DNA from 3 places in the Vibrio sp. VB16 genome. Region 3 is predicted to be linked to each of the others. Evidence: predicted binding sites of a transcription regulator. Region 3 holds the regulator's gene; each other region holds the start of a gene.
The links. Region 3 encodes CRP, which controls carbon source genes, mostly activating them, when cyclic AMP is high. Its sites were predicted from a motif close to TGTGANNNNNNTCACA; they were not measured.

Region 1: the regulator CRP is predicted to act here: its motif matches at 2,417-2,432, upstream of udp (uridine phosphorylase).
Region 2: the regulator CRP is predicted to act here: its motif matches at 2,801-2,816, upstream of mlc (sugar metabolism global transcriptional regulator Mlc).

The regions. Positions count from the first base shown of each region.
Region 1 is NZ_CP087590.1:1,259,100-1,263,813, reverse strand. Features, by position in the region: gene IUZ65_RS06000 (methyl-accepting chemotaxis protein) at 1-117, shown strand, start outside; gene IUZ65_RS05995 (DUF1887 family protein) at 287-1,447, shown strand; gene udp (uridine phosphorylase) at 1,566-2,324, opposite strand; gene IUZ65_RS05985 (zinc/cadmium/mercury/lead-transporting ATPase) at 2,562-4,714, opposite strand, start outside.
Region 2 is NZ_CP087590.1:1,118,620-1,123,333, reverse strand. Features, by position in the region: gene IUZ65_RS05420 (error-prone DNA polymerase) at 1-358, shown strand, start outside; gene IUZ65_RS05415 (chemotaxis protein CheV) at 391-1,332, opposite strand; gene mlc (sugar metabolism global transcriptional regulator Mlc) at 1,511-2,725, opposite strand; gene pyk (pyruvate kinase) at 3,013-4,458, shown strand; gene IUZ65_RS05400 (patatin-like phospholipase family protein) at 4,529-4,714, opposite strand, start outside.
Region 3 is NZ_CP087590.1:3,364,444-3,369,157, reverse strand. Features, by position in the region: gene groL (chaperonin GroEL) at 1-1,229, shown strand, start outside; gene IUZ65_RS15345 (GNAT family N-acetyltransferase) at 1,419-1,883, shown strand; gene crp (cAMP-activated global transcriptional regulator CRP) at 1,962-2,594, opposite strand; gene IUZ65_RS15335 (phosphoribulokinase) at 2,841-3,710, opposite strand; gene IUZ65_RS15330 (YheU family protein) at 3,810-4,022, opposite strand; gene IUZ65_RS15325 (hydrolase) at 4,038-4,714, opposite strand, start outside.

The sequences.
Region 1 (4,714 bases), 1.5 Mb from region 3:
ATTAATCAGATTGCCGATGAAAGTTATCACGCGATGTCAGAAATTGCCTCTGTAAGCGAGAACTTAAGCACTATCGCGCAGGAGCAAGAGAGCTTGGTGAGCCGATTTAAGCTCTAAATTCAAACTCTAGGTCATGTTAAGGTCAATTTTTACTTTAACAAGGGTGAATTGTTATCAATTCACCCTTGTTTTTTATATAGTTACTACAATATAAAATGTAAGGCCAGCGAACCCTTCCCACAAAATTTTAATGCCGGCCAATACTTATAATTAGTAAGGACGTTAAATGGCCATTCACGTTGGTATTATTGATCGAGATCCCATCCGCTTAATCACGCCGCTTTTTGATAATAGAGCAATCTGCGAGCACATCATCTTTATTGGGGACAAAAACCAAAAGACAATGTTTCAGAGGCTCAAATACGTTTTAGACAAACGAAATATTGAAACCGAATTTTTTGAAATAACATCAATCGCTGACACACCTTTGATTAGACAAGCGATACATCAACTAGAAACAAATCTTCGTCAACGTGGCAAAGAGCTAAAGCTCAACGCCAGTTGTGGTTTGCGTCATCGCCTATTGCCTGTTTATGAGATGTTTCGACGCAATGCTTGGGAGATCTTCGTTGTTGAACCAAACAGCGATAAGATTTGCTGGATTTATCCGGAAGAAAACAAAGATGCTCAACTAGAAGACCATATCACGATTGCTGACTATCTAACTATTTTTGGTGCGCGGGCTGAATTTAACGAACATGACTTGCCGGATCAACTCGATCAACAACTCTATGAACTCGGACAAAGGTGGGCAGGCAATGCCCTCGAACTTGGCCCTGGACTCGCGACACTCAACTACTTGGCAACAACGTGTCGTAAAGAGCAAAAATTAGAGGTGAGTTTAACCGAAAAACAGCAAAGCTATCGCGAAGTGAATATGCTTCTCTCCGACCTTGTGGACACACAGCTTGCAACCTATCAAAATGGAATTCTCAAATTTGCGAGCGAAGACGCAAGGCGATTTTCTAATGGAGAGTGGCTTGAAACACTGGTCCATAGCACCGTTAAGCAAATTCAAGATGAACTACCAACCATTCAAGACCATTCTCTCAATGTTCAGGTGTATCGCCAGTTAGGTGAACGTGAAGTCCGAAATGAGCTCGATGTAGCTACTGTTGTGAACAACAAACTGCATATAATAGAGTGCAAAACAAAGGGCATGCGCGACGACGGTGACGATACTCTTTACAAACTCGAGTCCTTGAGAGATTTATTGGGTGGCTTACAAGCTCGAGCGATGTTAGTTAGCTTCCGTCCACTAAGACACAACGATATCACTCGTGCGGAAGACTTAGGGTTAGCACTTATCGGTCCTGATGAACTGAAGGACCTGAAAAAACACCTAACTCTCTGGTTCGCTGATGCAGGTGGTCACGATGAATTGTGATGTTGGGCTGCAATTTTAGATAAGACTGACAACAAAAAATCCCGAATACTGAATGTATTCGGGATTTTTATTATTAAGCAACGTTGCTCCTAAAATGACAAGAGCAACCGATCAATAATTAAAGCATTTTACGCGCAGCAGCAATAACGACCTGAATAGAACGAGTCTCAGTTTCTTTAAGCGTTGCATGATCAGGAATCTCTTTCTGAGTACGGTTGATTATAACACCCGCAACACAGCCAGCTTTAAGACCAGAGCTCGCACACATTGTAAATAGTGTTGCAGATTCCATTTCGAAATTTAGAACCCCCATGTCTTGCCACTCTTGCATTGAACCTTGGAAACGCTTAACAACACGACCAGAGAACGTATCGTAACGCTCTTGTCCTGGATAGAAAGTATCACTCGACGCCGTTACGCCCATGTGCACTTTCGCGCCCGACTCTTCTACCGCTTCTTTCATTGCAGTTGCAACTTCAAAGTTTGCAACGGCTGGAAACTCTAGCGGAGCAAAATGCAAACTAGCGCCATCTAAACGAACGGAACCAGTAGAAACAATCATATCTCCGACGTTTACATCTGATTGAATAGCACCAGTCGTACCCACGCGTAAGAATGTACGTACACCACATTGCGCAAGTTCTTCAACTGCAATAGAAGTAGAAGGACCGCCAATACCCGTAGAACAAACTACAACAGGTGTGCCATCTAATTCTGCCAAGTAAACATTGTATTCACGGTGGCTTGAAAGTTGTACTGCATTATCCATTTCAGCGGCAATTTTTGGCACGCGATCTGGATCACCAGGAATAATAGCGACAGTTGCGCCTTTAAGATCGGCCGCAGTAATACCAAGGTGAAAAACAGGTTGAGACATAGATGGCTCCTTAATGTGGACTCAGCATTTTGCTAATCCAGAATATGGGTGAAGTTGACAGACAAACTGTAGCGAACAAATGCCACCCATAGAGTGATCGCAATCACAATATAAACTTACATTACACTATCCATTACATAGAAAACCGATTGGCATCACGTTTTTCTACGCTTTTGAATGGAATTCGTTCAATTAAAAGAATAGCAAGCATCTGAAATTTATCCTGTCCAAATGCCACTATTTCAACCTCAACAATCTTAAAGCATTTGCTGTTACTAATAATGTCGCACCACTGTCTGCCAATACCGCCAACCATAATCCAGTAATACCCAGAAGGCTCGTCACCAAAAACACAGCTTTTAACCCTAATGCCAAAGCGATATTTTGACGAATATTTGCCAATGTTGCTTTCGAAAGAATAATGATTTCTGCTACATCCGTCAGACGGTTATGGGTCAAGGCCGAATCTGCCGCTTCCAGAGCAACATCGGTGCCGCTGCCCATCGCAATACCGATTGACGCCGCTTTCATGGCTGGCGCGTCATTGATACCATCGCCAACCATCGCAACATGCTTCGTTTTCGCAAGCTGCTGAACAAAATCCACTTTATCTTCAGGAAGCAGACCCGCCTCGTATACAACACCAATCTTGTCAGCAATACCTTTTGCACTTCGCGCATTGTCGCCTGTAAGCATTAACGTACTGATACCTAGTTTGTGTAGCTTATCTATCGCGTCTTTCGCATCCTCACGCAGGGTATCTTGCCATGCAAGAATGCCAATCACCTTCGACGCCTCCAAGACTAGAACCGTTGTTTTACCTACACTCTCTAGACGAGCAACGTGTTGCTCTATCTCCGTCGATATCGGCACGTTAACTTTGCTTGGCGCGCTTATACTATAGTTAACGCCCGCAATGATTCCAGAAACACCAATACCCGCAATAGCCGTTTTCTCGGTCGCTTCCGATATGGTGATATGTTGACTCTTAACGTAAGCCACTAACGACTTCGCTAATGGGTGGCTTGAACCTAATTCGATGGATGCGGTTAGCGCGAGCAAGCGTTCTTTCGTTATATTCCCTAACGGCAAAACGTCCGTCACTTTCGGTTTACCTTTGGTCAGTGTACCCGTTTTGTCAAAAGCGACTGTTTCTATGCGTCCTAGTTGCTCGAGTGCTGCTCCACCTTTTATTAACGCCCCACGTTTAGCGGCAACCGCTAACCCAGAAGTTATGGCAGCAGGCGTAGAGATAACCAACGCACAAGGACAAGCTATAAGCAGTAAAGCAAGGCCTCGGTATACCCATGTCTCCCAAGGCTGCTCAAGCAGAAGCGGAGGAGTAATAATGACCAATAATGCTAAAGCCATCATGGCAGGGGTATACCAACGACTGAATCTATCGAGAAAACGTTCAAGTGGCGCTTTGTGCGACTCTGCTTGTTCGATTAGGTGCAGTATGCGATCAATGGCGTTTTCACCTTGCTTAGAGGTAACCCGCAAGCGAACCACTTTATCGACGACGACAGAGCCAGCAAGAACCTGGTCGTCTACTAGATGTTCTACCGGAAGTGACTCCCCCGTTAACGCACTTTCATCGAAACTGGCCGAGGTTAGGATCACCCCATCAGCAGGAAGCCGAGAGCCAGGAGAGACCTCAATAATGTCTTCGGGATTTAATTCACTAACTGAGACGTGAACCCGTTCTCCTTCCACAATCTTTACCGCGTCTTCAGGAACCAAAGCCATTAAAGACTTTACCCCACTTCTTGCCCTTGAAGAGGCGTAGGCTTCGAGTTTTTCTCCAAGTAAAAACAACAGTAAAACCATTGCCGCTTCAATCGTTTCACCTAGATACAGAGCCCCAATTGCAGCGACACTCATCAGCGTTTCAATTGAAAACGGAGTACCAGATCTCGCTAGTATCATCGCTTTTTTACCGATAGGTACCAACCCTAACAAACAAATTGCAACAAAAGACCACTCACTGAATTGAGGTAGAAGTGGTTGTAATGCAAAAGAGATAAGCATCGCGATCGCAAGAGAGATAACTTTGATATTTTGTTTGAATAGGCCGCGCAGACTGAAATCATCGTCTGTAGTAGGTTGAGAGGTATATAGATTTAACGGGAAACCGGTCTTTAGCGCGACAGATTCGATGGTTTGAGCCAGCGCCGCATTATCGTATTTAACGACGAGTTTTTCAGTAGCAAATAGTACTTTAACATCGCTAACACCGGAAATATTGCTAACCGCCATTTCAATTTTTCGAGCACAGGATGGGCAGTCCATCCCTGCAATTTTCCAGCTTTGAGTAAAAAGGGCTTGTAAACCTGAGGGGTCACTTTCCTCTGAAGGGTCAGAACCACTACTGCAAGTACCAGATTCAC
Region 2 (4,714 bases), 1.4 Mb from region 3:
TATAACCTTGTTGGAAGAAAAAGGGATATTAGGTAAATTTACGCGGCAGGTAGAATTGTTAAATCAGCCACACAAATCACTGGTGACGGTAGCAGGTATTGTTACGGGCCGACAGTCTCCTGGGACCGCGGCAGGTGTGACATTTTTCACTTTGGAAGATGATACTGGTAATGTCAATGTGGTGGTGTGGTCTAACACCGCAAGGGCTCAACAGGAAGCGTATCTAACCGCTAAAATACTAAAAGTAAAAGGGATACTAGAACATGATGGTCAAGTAACCCATGTTATTGCAGGTAAGCTGATTGATTTAACCGACTCTATCGCACAGCTTAGTACCCAATCTCGGGACTTCCATTAAATTTATTTCCGGCATAAAAATGCCGGAGAACACTAATCCAAAATCTGCTTCATTCTCTCTTGGGCCACACCCACTAAAAGATCGGGTTGGAATTTAGAGATAAAGCGATCACAACCGACTTTTTCTACCATTGCATCATTAAAACTACCACTCAAAGAGGTATTTAAAGTAATAAATAGATTTTTCATTCGTGGGTCATTCCGTACTTCGTGAGTTAATCTATACCCATCCATTTCTGGCATTTCAGCGTCGGTAATCATCATCATCAGTTTTTCAGTAATGTCTGTCCCTTCATCACTCCACTTGCGTAGTAAATTCAAGGCCTCTAAACCATCACCGCACTCAATAATATTCAAGCCTAATTGTTCAAGTGTACCTTTGATTTGACCTCTAGCAGTCGATGAATCATCAACGACTAGGACACTTCTACCCACCATTTGAGTCGCAAGCCGCTCATCAAGAACGCCTTCAGAAATAGAAATATCGTAATCAATAATCTGAGCCAATACCTTCTCGACGTCGATGATCTCAACAATCTTCTGTACGCCTTCATCTTCTATATTAGTGATGGCCGTTAAGTAGTTTGATTTACCGGCTGTTTTAGGTGGCGGCGCAATATCAGTCCACGTTGTGTTTACAATATTCCGAACCTGACCGACTAAAAAACCCTGAACACTTCGGTTGTATTCCGTAATAATTAAATTCTGCTCTTCATCTGGGTGCATAGGTCGGTACCCAATAGCAGCACGAAGATCAATAATGGGGACTGACTCTCCACGTAAAGAAGCCACACCAATGACATTCGGGTGAGAGCCTGGCAATTTAGTTACAACAGGTACTTTTAGTATTTCTTTAACCTTAAACACATTGATCGCAAACAGTTGGCGATTGCTCAGTTTAAACAACAACAACTCAAGTCGGTTTTCACCCACCAAGTTCGTTCTTTGATCAACGCTACTTAATACTCCAGACATACGACTTTCTCACAGAGATTGGAATTAAGTTCTAATTCACACTTAGAAACAAAAAATTACGATACCGTTATTTATACTATACAACATCGGATAAACCTATCCAGTATCCATAGACACACCATGAAAACATAAGACAACTGATTAATATCAATCTTCAGTACATAACATGTACCAAAAATCAGCCCTCCACTACCTTCATTAATAGCTCTCCATCATACATAGCTTGTTTAATTAACGCGGCACCAGGCATAGTGGCTTGCTTGAGAAAGCGACTCTCGACTATATCTACGTTTCGATGATAAACGGCTAAGCTTTGCTTCTTAATCGAAGACTCTATAGCCGGATAAAGAATGGATTTGGCGCGGTTAATTACACCGCCAATGAGTACTTTTTCAGGATTAAACAGATTGATCATGATAGCGATGGCTGATCCCAAATAATAACCAAGCTTTTCAATTACCTCCACCGCGAGAGGATCGCCCGCCGCGGCTGCAGAACAGATCGCTTCGATAGTGGGGTTGGCAGCATCAATAGAGGAGACTTCTCCTTGTTCCAGACGCATTGTGACTTCTTCTCTAATTGCTTTAGAACTCGCGACCGTTTCAAGGCAGCCGTAGTTACCACAATGACAACGCTTACCCGCGGGATCTATCTGAATATGCCCAAGGTCACCAATATTACCATTTTTACCCTGAAGTACCCGACCATCTAGCACAATACCCGCGCCAACACCGTGATGAATCGAAATCAACACAGAACTATCATTTACCTGAGAGTTCCCAAAAAGTTTCTCAGCAAGTGCCCATGCGTGCGTATCATTGGCAATAAATACAGGCAAACCTGTCGCCTTGTACATTTCTGGGCCCAACGGCAAATTTGCGACATTGTAGTGTGGCATTTGAATCACAATACCGTGCTCAGAGTTAACCAAACCCGGCAGCGTTACTGCAATACTGGTTACTCTATTTAACTGATCGGCATAGGTTTGAAAAAATTCCTCCGTTTCATGGAGAAGACGTGCGAGTAGATCATCTTGTTCCACTTCATGAATATCTATTTTTGTATCGACTAAAACCGAACCACCTAACTCATGCAGTGCGATAGTTAAATATCCACGACCTAATCTCATAGAGAGAAACTGCCAACCCTCATTATTAGTTTGTAAACCGACAGCAGGCCGCCCACGACTCGTCGCTTCCTGAACCGTAGTTTCATGAATAAGATGTGCATCGATAAGCTCACGAGTAATTTTTGTGATACTTGCTGGCGCCAAAGAACTCGTTTTCGACAGATCGATACGAGAGATTGGGCCGAGCTCATCAATTAATTTATATACACGACCAGCATTGAACTGTTTGATATGATCAATATGGCCTGGTTGAGCCATGTACATCTGAAACTCCAAATAACACTGTTAGGGTGATTTTTTTACTTTGCGAAGTAATTGTGAAGCGCCTTAGCAAATCGCCGTGACCAGTATCACGCACAAATCGTATTTAGTTCATAAATAGAGAGAAATTTATATTTCAAACACCGAAATAATTGATCCAGGACAGGATTACCACGCCGTCGAAACACTTTACCCTAAATGATAACTACACCCCAATAGAACAATTCTTTTTTCTCGCCTTAGATTCATATCATATACTCAAAGAGTAAAGTCAGTAACGGAGATAAAAAATGGTAGAAATGCTTAGAAGAACAAAAATTGTTACCACACTTGGTCCTGCCACAGATAAAGACAATGTCCTCGAAGACATCATCAAAGCTGGTGCAAACGTTGTTCGCATGAATTTTTCACATGGCAGTGCTAATGACCACATTAAAAGAGCAAAAAAGGTCAAAGAAATTGCTGCGAAATTAGGTCAACACATCGCTATTCTTGGTGACCTACAAGGCCCTAAAATTCGAGTCTCTACTTTTAAAAATGACAAAGTCGACCTCGTTGTTGGGGAAAAATTCACCTTAGATAGTGAACTAGAAGCAGGGATGGGAGATCAAGACGCCGTTGGTCTGGACTATAAAAACCTACCGCAAGATGTTTCTAACGGTGACCTTTTAATGCTTGACGATGGCCGAGTTCAGCTCAAAGTTATATCCGTAAAAGGCAGCAAAGTGTTTACTGAGGTTGTCATCGGTGGCGTGCTTTCAAACAACAAAGGGATCAATAAAAAAGGGGGAGGACTATCTGCAGAAGCGCTTACTGAAAAAGACAAACAAGATATTTTGACCGCGGCAAAAATAAAAGTCGATTATCTCGCTATCTCGTTCCCGCGTAATGGGGAAGATATGAGATACGCGAGAAGGCTTGCCCGTGATGCAGGATTGGAAGCGAAATTAGTCGCTAAAGTTGAAAGAGCCGAAACGGTTGCAAATGCAGAAAGCATAGATGACATCATTCTCGCTTCAGATGTCATCATGGTCGCCCGTGGTGATCTAGGTGTAGAGATCGGTGACCCTGAATTGATCGGAGTCCAAAAACAACTCATTAAACGTACTCGCAGTTTAAACCGAACCGTGATCACCGCGACTCAAATGATGGAATCAATGATAGTCAACTCAATGCCAACACGTGCTGAAGTAATGGATGTCGCTAACGCCGTATTAGATGGCACAGACGCGGTTATGCTATCCGGCGAGACTGCCGTTGGTGCACACCCCGTTGAAACCGTAATATCAATGGCCAGTGTCTGTGTTGGTGCAGAAAAAATGCCGTCTTTGAGTACATCGAGTTATCGTATTGATAAGACATTCCAAGCGACCGAAGAAGCAATAGCGATGGCAACGATGTATTCTGCCAATCATTTAGAAGGTGTGAAAGCGATGATATCACTAACAGAATCGGGTAAAACACCACTTATGATGTCTCGTCTAAGCTCTGGTCTCCCTATATTTGCACTCTCTCGCAATGAGTCTACCTTAAACAAATCATCTTTATATCGAGGCGTTACGCCTGTGTACTTTGATTCCCATGCAGATGCGGGCATATCATCGGCTCAAGAGGCCATTAATACTCTAAAAAATAAAGGTTATGTACATAGTGGGGATATTGTCATTATTACGCAAGGAGACGTAATGGACATCATTGGTTCAACAAACTGTATGCGAATAATAACCGTACAATAGTCGCCTATCAGTGCGAGGGTCTGTTGATCAAAATTTAACCACGAAAGATCAACTGACCCTAAATTCTTACCTAATACTTACATCTGGATTCAGGTATATTAGCAGCGTTCTTTCTTGCTAAAGAGTGTTGCTTGATAAATTCGTAACCCGCACTAAGACCCAGTTCATAGTCAAAAATGAGGTCTTCTTTTTTACTCATTAGCGGTGAGGATTTTAGCGGCTCAGAAGGTACTATTTGCACAATAAAACAGTCATC
Region 3 (4,714 bases):
ACTCTAAGGCTATCGCACAGGTTGCTACTATCTCTGCAAACGCAGATGATACTGTTGGTAACATCATTGCAGAAGCAATGGAAAAAGTTGGCCGTGACGGTGTTATTACCGTTGAAGAAGGTCAAGCGCTTCAAGATGAGCTAGATGTTGTAGAAGGCATGCAATTTGATCGCGGTTATCTATCGCCATATTTCATCACAAACCAAGAAGCGGGTTCGGTTGAACTAGAAAACCCATTCATTCTTCTTATCGACAAGAAAGTGTCTAATATTCGTGAACTACTTACAATATTAGAAGCCGTTGCAAAAGCATCTCGTCCACTGCTTATCATTGCAGAAGATGTAGAGGGTGAAGCATTAGCAACACTCGTTGTAAACAACATGCGTGGTATCGTGAAAGCAGCGGCCGTTAAAGCACCTGGTTTTGGTGATCGCCGTAAATCAATGCTTCAAGATATCGCAGTACTTACTTCTGGTACGGTTATCTCTGAAGAAATTGGTTTAGAACTTGAGAAAGCAACGCTAGAAGACCTTGGTCAAGCTAAGCGCGTTATTATCACTAAAGAGAACACAACGATCATTGACGGCCTTGGTCAAGAAGCAATGATTCAAGGGCGTGTATCTCAAATTCGTCAACAAATCGAAGAAGCAACGTCAGACTACGACAAAGAGAAGCTACAAGAACGTGTCGCGAAACTCGCGGGCGGTGTTGCAGTAATCAAAGTCGGTGCAGCAACTGAAGTTGAAATGAAAGAGAAAAAAGATCGCGTAGAAGATGCACTTCACGCTACTCGCGCAGCCGTTGAAGAAGGCGTTGTTGCTGGTGGTGGTGTTGCACTTATTCGTGCAGCATCGAAAGTCGTTGGCCTTGAAGGTGCTAACGAAGAGCAAAACGTAGGTATTCGCGTTGCACTTCGTGCTATGGAAGCGCCGTTGCGTCAAATCGTTGAAAATGCGGGCGACGAAGATTCTGTTGTTGCTAACAACGTTAAAGCTGGTGAAGGTAGCTACGGCTACAACGCGGCGACAGGCGAATACGGTGATATGATTGCAATGGGTATCCTAGACCCAACTAAAGTAACTCGTAGCGCGCTACAGTTTGCCGCATCGGTTGCTGGTCTTATGATCACAACAGAAGCGATGATTACCGATATGCCAGCTAAAGATTCAGGTGGAATGCCTGATATGGGCGGCATGGGTGGTATGGGTGGCATGCCAGGCATGATGTAAGAAGGATTTGGCTTCTCGTCACTGAATGTCTTGCTCTCAAGTCACACAGTTTAGAGAACCCTAAACCTTGTTATAGTAAAAACCGAAGTTTTATCGCTTCGGTTTTTTTGTGCGTGTAGAAAATGGTTTAATTACTGGTTAGGCTTAATATTAATTATAAATTAGAAGAGAAGTGACGAAGTGCAAAGTATTATCCGAATACGACCATATACCCCAGAGGACGCCTGTACGTTGAGAACGTTGTTTTTTGATACTGTGCGTAGTGTAAATAGAAAGGACTACTCTGAAAGGCAAATAGAAGCTTGGGCATCAGATGAAATTACGCTTGATAGTTGGCAGGCACTTCTGGATAAACTTGTGCCTTTTGTCGCCGAAATTGATAACAGGATAGTGGGTTATGCCGATCTCCAATCTGATGGATTGATTGGCCATTTTTATGTCGATCACAATCATCAAAGTATGGGGATTGCGGGTGCTTTAATGCAACAAATTTTCCAGCAAGGTAATAAAAGCAAAATTCGTCGACTTTATTCGCATGTCAGTATTACTGCGAAACCTTTTTTTGAACACTATGGTTTTAAGGTAGCAGAAGAGCGACAAGTGGATCTCAGAGGGCAAACACTCATTAATTATAGAATGGAACTGCAACTATAAACCAATGCGTATCTTTTCTTATGGCATAAAAAAAGCAGCGTAAACGCTGCTTTTTAATCAATGCTGTTTGTGACGGTATTAACGTGTACCGTAAACGACGATAGTTTTACCGTGAGCAGAAATTAAATTCTGTTCTTCAAGCATCTTAAGAATACGACCAACAGTTTCACGTGAACAACCTACAATCTGACCAATCTCTTGACGAGTGATCTTAATTTGCATGCCGTCTGGATGAGTCATCGCATCTGGTTGTTTTGCTAAGTTCAGAAGTGTTTGAGCAATACGTCCCGTCACATCTAAGAATGCTAAGTCACCAACTTTTTGACTAGTCGTTTGTAGACGGCTTGCCATTTGAGCTGAAAGACGCATTAAAATGTCAGGATTAACTTGAATAAGCTGGCGGAATTTCTTAAACGAAATTTCAGCTACTTCACATGGTGATTTAGCACGAACCCATGCAGTACGCTCTTGATCTTCTTCGAATAGACCTAGCTCACCGATGAAGTCTCCTTGGTTAAGGTAAGAAAGAATCATCTCTTTACCTTCTTCATCCTTGATAAGCACAGCTACAGAGCCTTTCACAATGTAATACAGAGTTTCCGCTTTTTCTCCAGCGTGGATAAGCGTACTTTTGGAAGGATATTTATGAATATGACAATGCGAAAGAAACCACTCTAACGTTGGATCGGTTTGAGGTTTACCAAGAACCATAATTATCTCACTATTATCTGTAGGGCCTGTGCCAGCAGCTTTCCTTTGCTGTGTCCCCGTATTATTGGTGACGTTAGCATAAGATTTTAAATTCATAGCTGCAAGCTACACATGTATATAGGTTAAGAATAGTATCCTTTTTTGCAGTCAATTTCTTGATTTTGATCGCCCTGATTTCCCGTTTCTCTAAGCAAAACTGTGCACATCATCACGGTATCAGAACTAAACTGCATTCAGGCTTAATTTTTAGCCGATTTTCCCAGTTTCTATTAATTGTTGTAGAACCGGTCTGATTATTAATTCCATAGCAAAACTCATTTTTCCTCCTGGAACCACCAGAGTGTTATGGCGAGAAACAAAAGAGCCATCAATCATGGCTAAAAGATAAGGAAAGTCTACATTCTTCATTCCACGTAATCGAATCACGACGAAGCTCTCGTCCAAACTGGGTATCGCTTTCGCATTCAGTGGGTTTGAAGTATCAACAGTCGGAACCCGTTGGAAGTTTATGTGCGTTCGAGAAAACTGAGGGGTAATGTAGTTAAGATAATCATCCATAGAACGAACGATGGAGTCGGTCACGGCTTCTCGTGAATGGCCTCTATCTCGCGTATCTCGTACAAATTTTTGGATCCACTCAAGGTTCACAATGGGGACCATGCCGATTAGCAAGTCAACATGTTGTGAAACATTTATATCACCATCGACAACAGCACCATGCAAGCCTTCATAAAAAAGAACATCGCTATCTTCTGCTAGGTCTTGCCAGGGAGTGAATGTGCCGGGCATCTGATTATAAGGCACGGCCTCATCAAAGGAATGTAAGTATCGTCTTACCTGACCTTGACCTTCATCGCCATACTTTCTAAAAAACTGTTCAAGGGCAGGGAAGTTATTGGCCTCTGCACCAAAGTAACTAATGTGTTTGCCTTGTTCTTTTGCTTTTCGAATTTCAATGTCCATTTCCGGGCGAGTAAATCGGTGAAAACTGTCACCTTCCACCCACGCGGCTTTCACGTCCATCATACTAAACATTTTTCTGAATGCTTCAGATGTCGTCGTTGTTCCTGCGCCAGATGAACCTGTAACTGCGATAATCGGATGTTTTGCTGACATGAGATTCCTTGTCGCTACATTGATGATAATGATGATAATGAAGATATGAAATTAGTGTATGAGATTCTATAAAAAGAATAAACGCTTTACTTTTTGTTATCAGAACTCGCGCTTGAGTTTTATATCGACGGTTTCGTGAAGCTCAGAAAAAACAATCACCGCTTCTCCTGTCTTAAGCTGGGTTCGTACCTGACTGACTTTATCGTCTAAGGTCGTTTCGCTTTGGCCGTAATCTGTCCCTTCTCTTAATACAAACTCTTTGATTAGATTTTCAAGCGTCTCGCTATCTATTTCTTGCCATGGAATGATCATAAAGCCTACTTTTATTCATGATGCGATGTGTTGGTAATATTTGGGTATTGCTTGTTCCAACCAAAAAACGGGTTTAGTCAAGGTTCCGGATAAAAAGCCCACATGACCACCTTGTTTAAAAAGGCGATAGTGTATATTTTTGTTTAATGGAAAGTTTGGTATTACCGCTTGAGTCATAAATGGGTCGTCTTCGGCATGAATGACCTGCAAAGGGATGTTGACCTTATTAATAACATGGATGCCAGAACATTGTTGATAATAATCGTTAGCATTTTTAAACCCATGTAACGGTGCCGTGATCATATCATCGAAGCCATAAAGCGTTTTTAAGGCCTTTAGATCCTGCGTTGAAACGCCAAGTTCCGACACTAGTTGATTCTGTTTCTGTAGCGCATTTTTCTTTAGAGAGGTTAAAAGATAGTTCCGATAAATCTTGGAAAACCCTTGTTCAATTCTTGATGAACATGCTGCTAAGTCAAGAGGTGCAGAGACGACGGTGGCCGCTTCTACTATAGGATCGTCATTGTATTTAGCCAAATAATTAACCAGCATGTTTCCGCCAAGCGATATACCAATGGCGACCTTCGGCTGATCTGGAAACCTGTTTTGTATATGCTCTAAAAAGAAACGAGGGTCCTCGATTTCACCTGAGTGATAGGCTCTCGCTAGCCGATTGGGTCTGCCGCTACAGC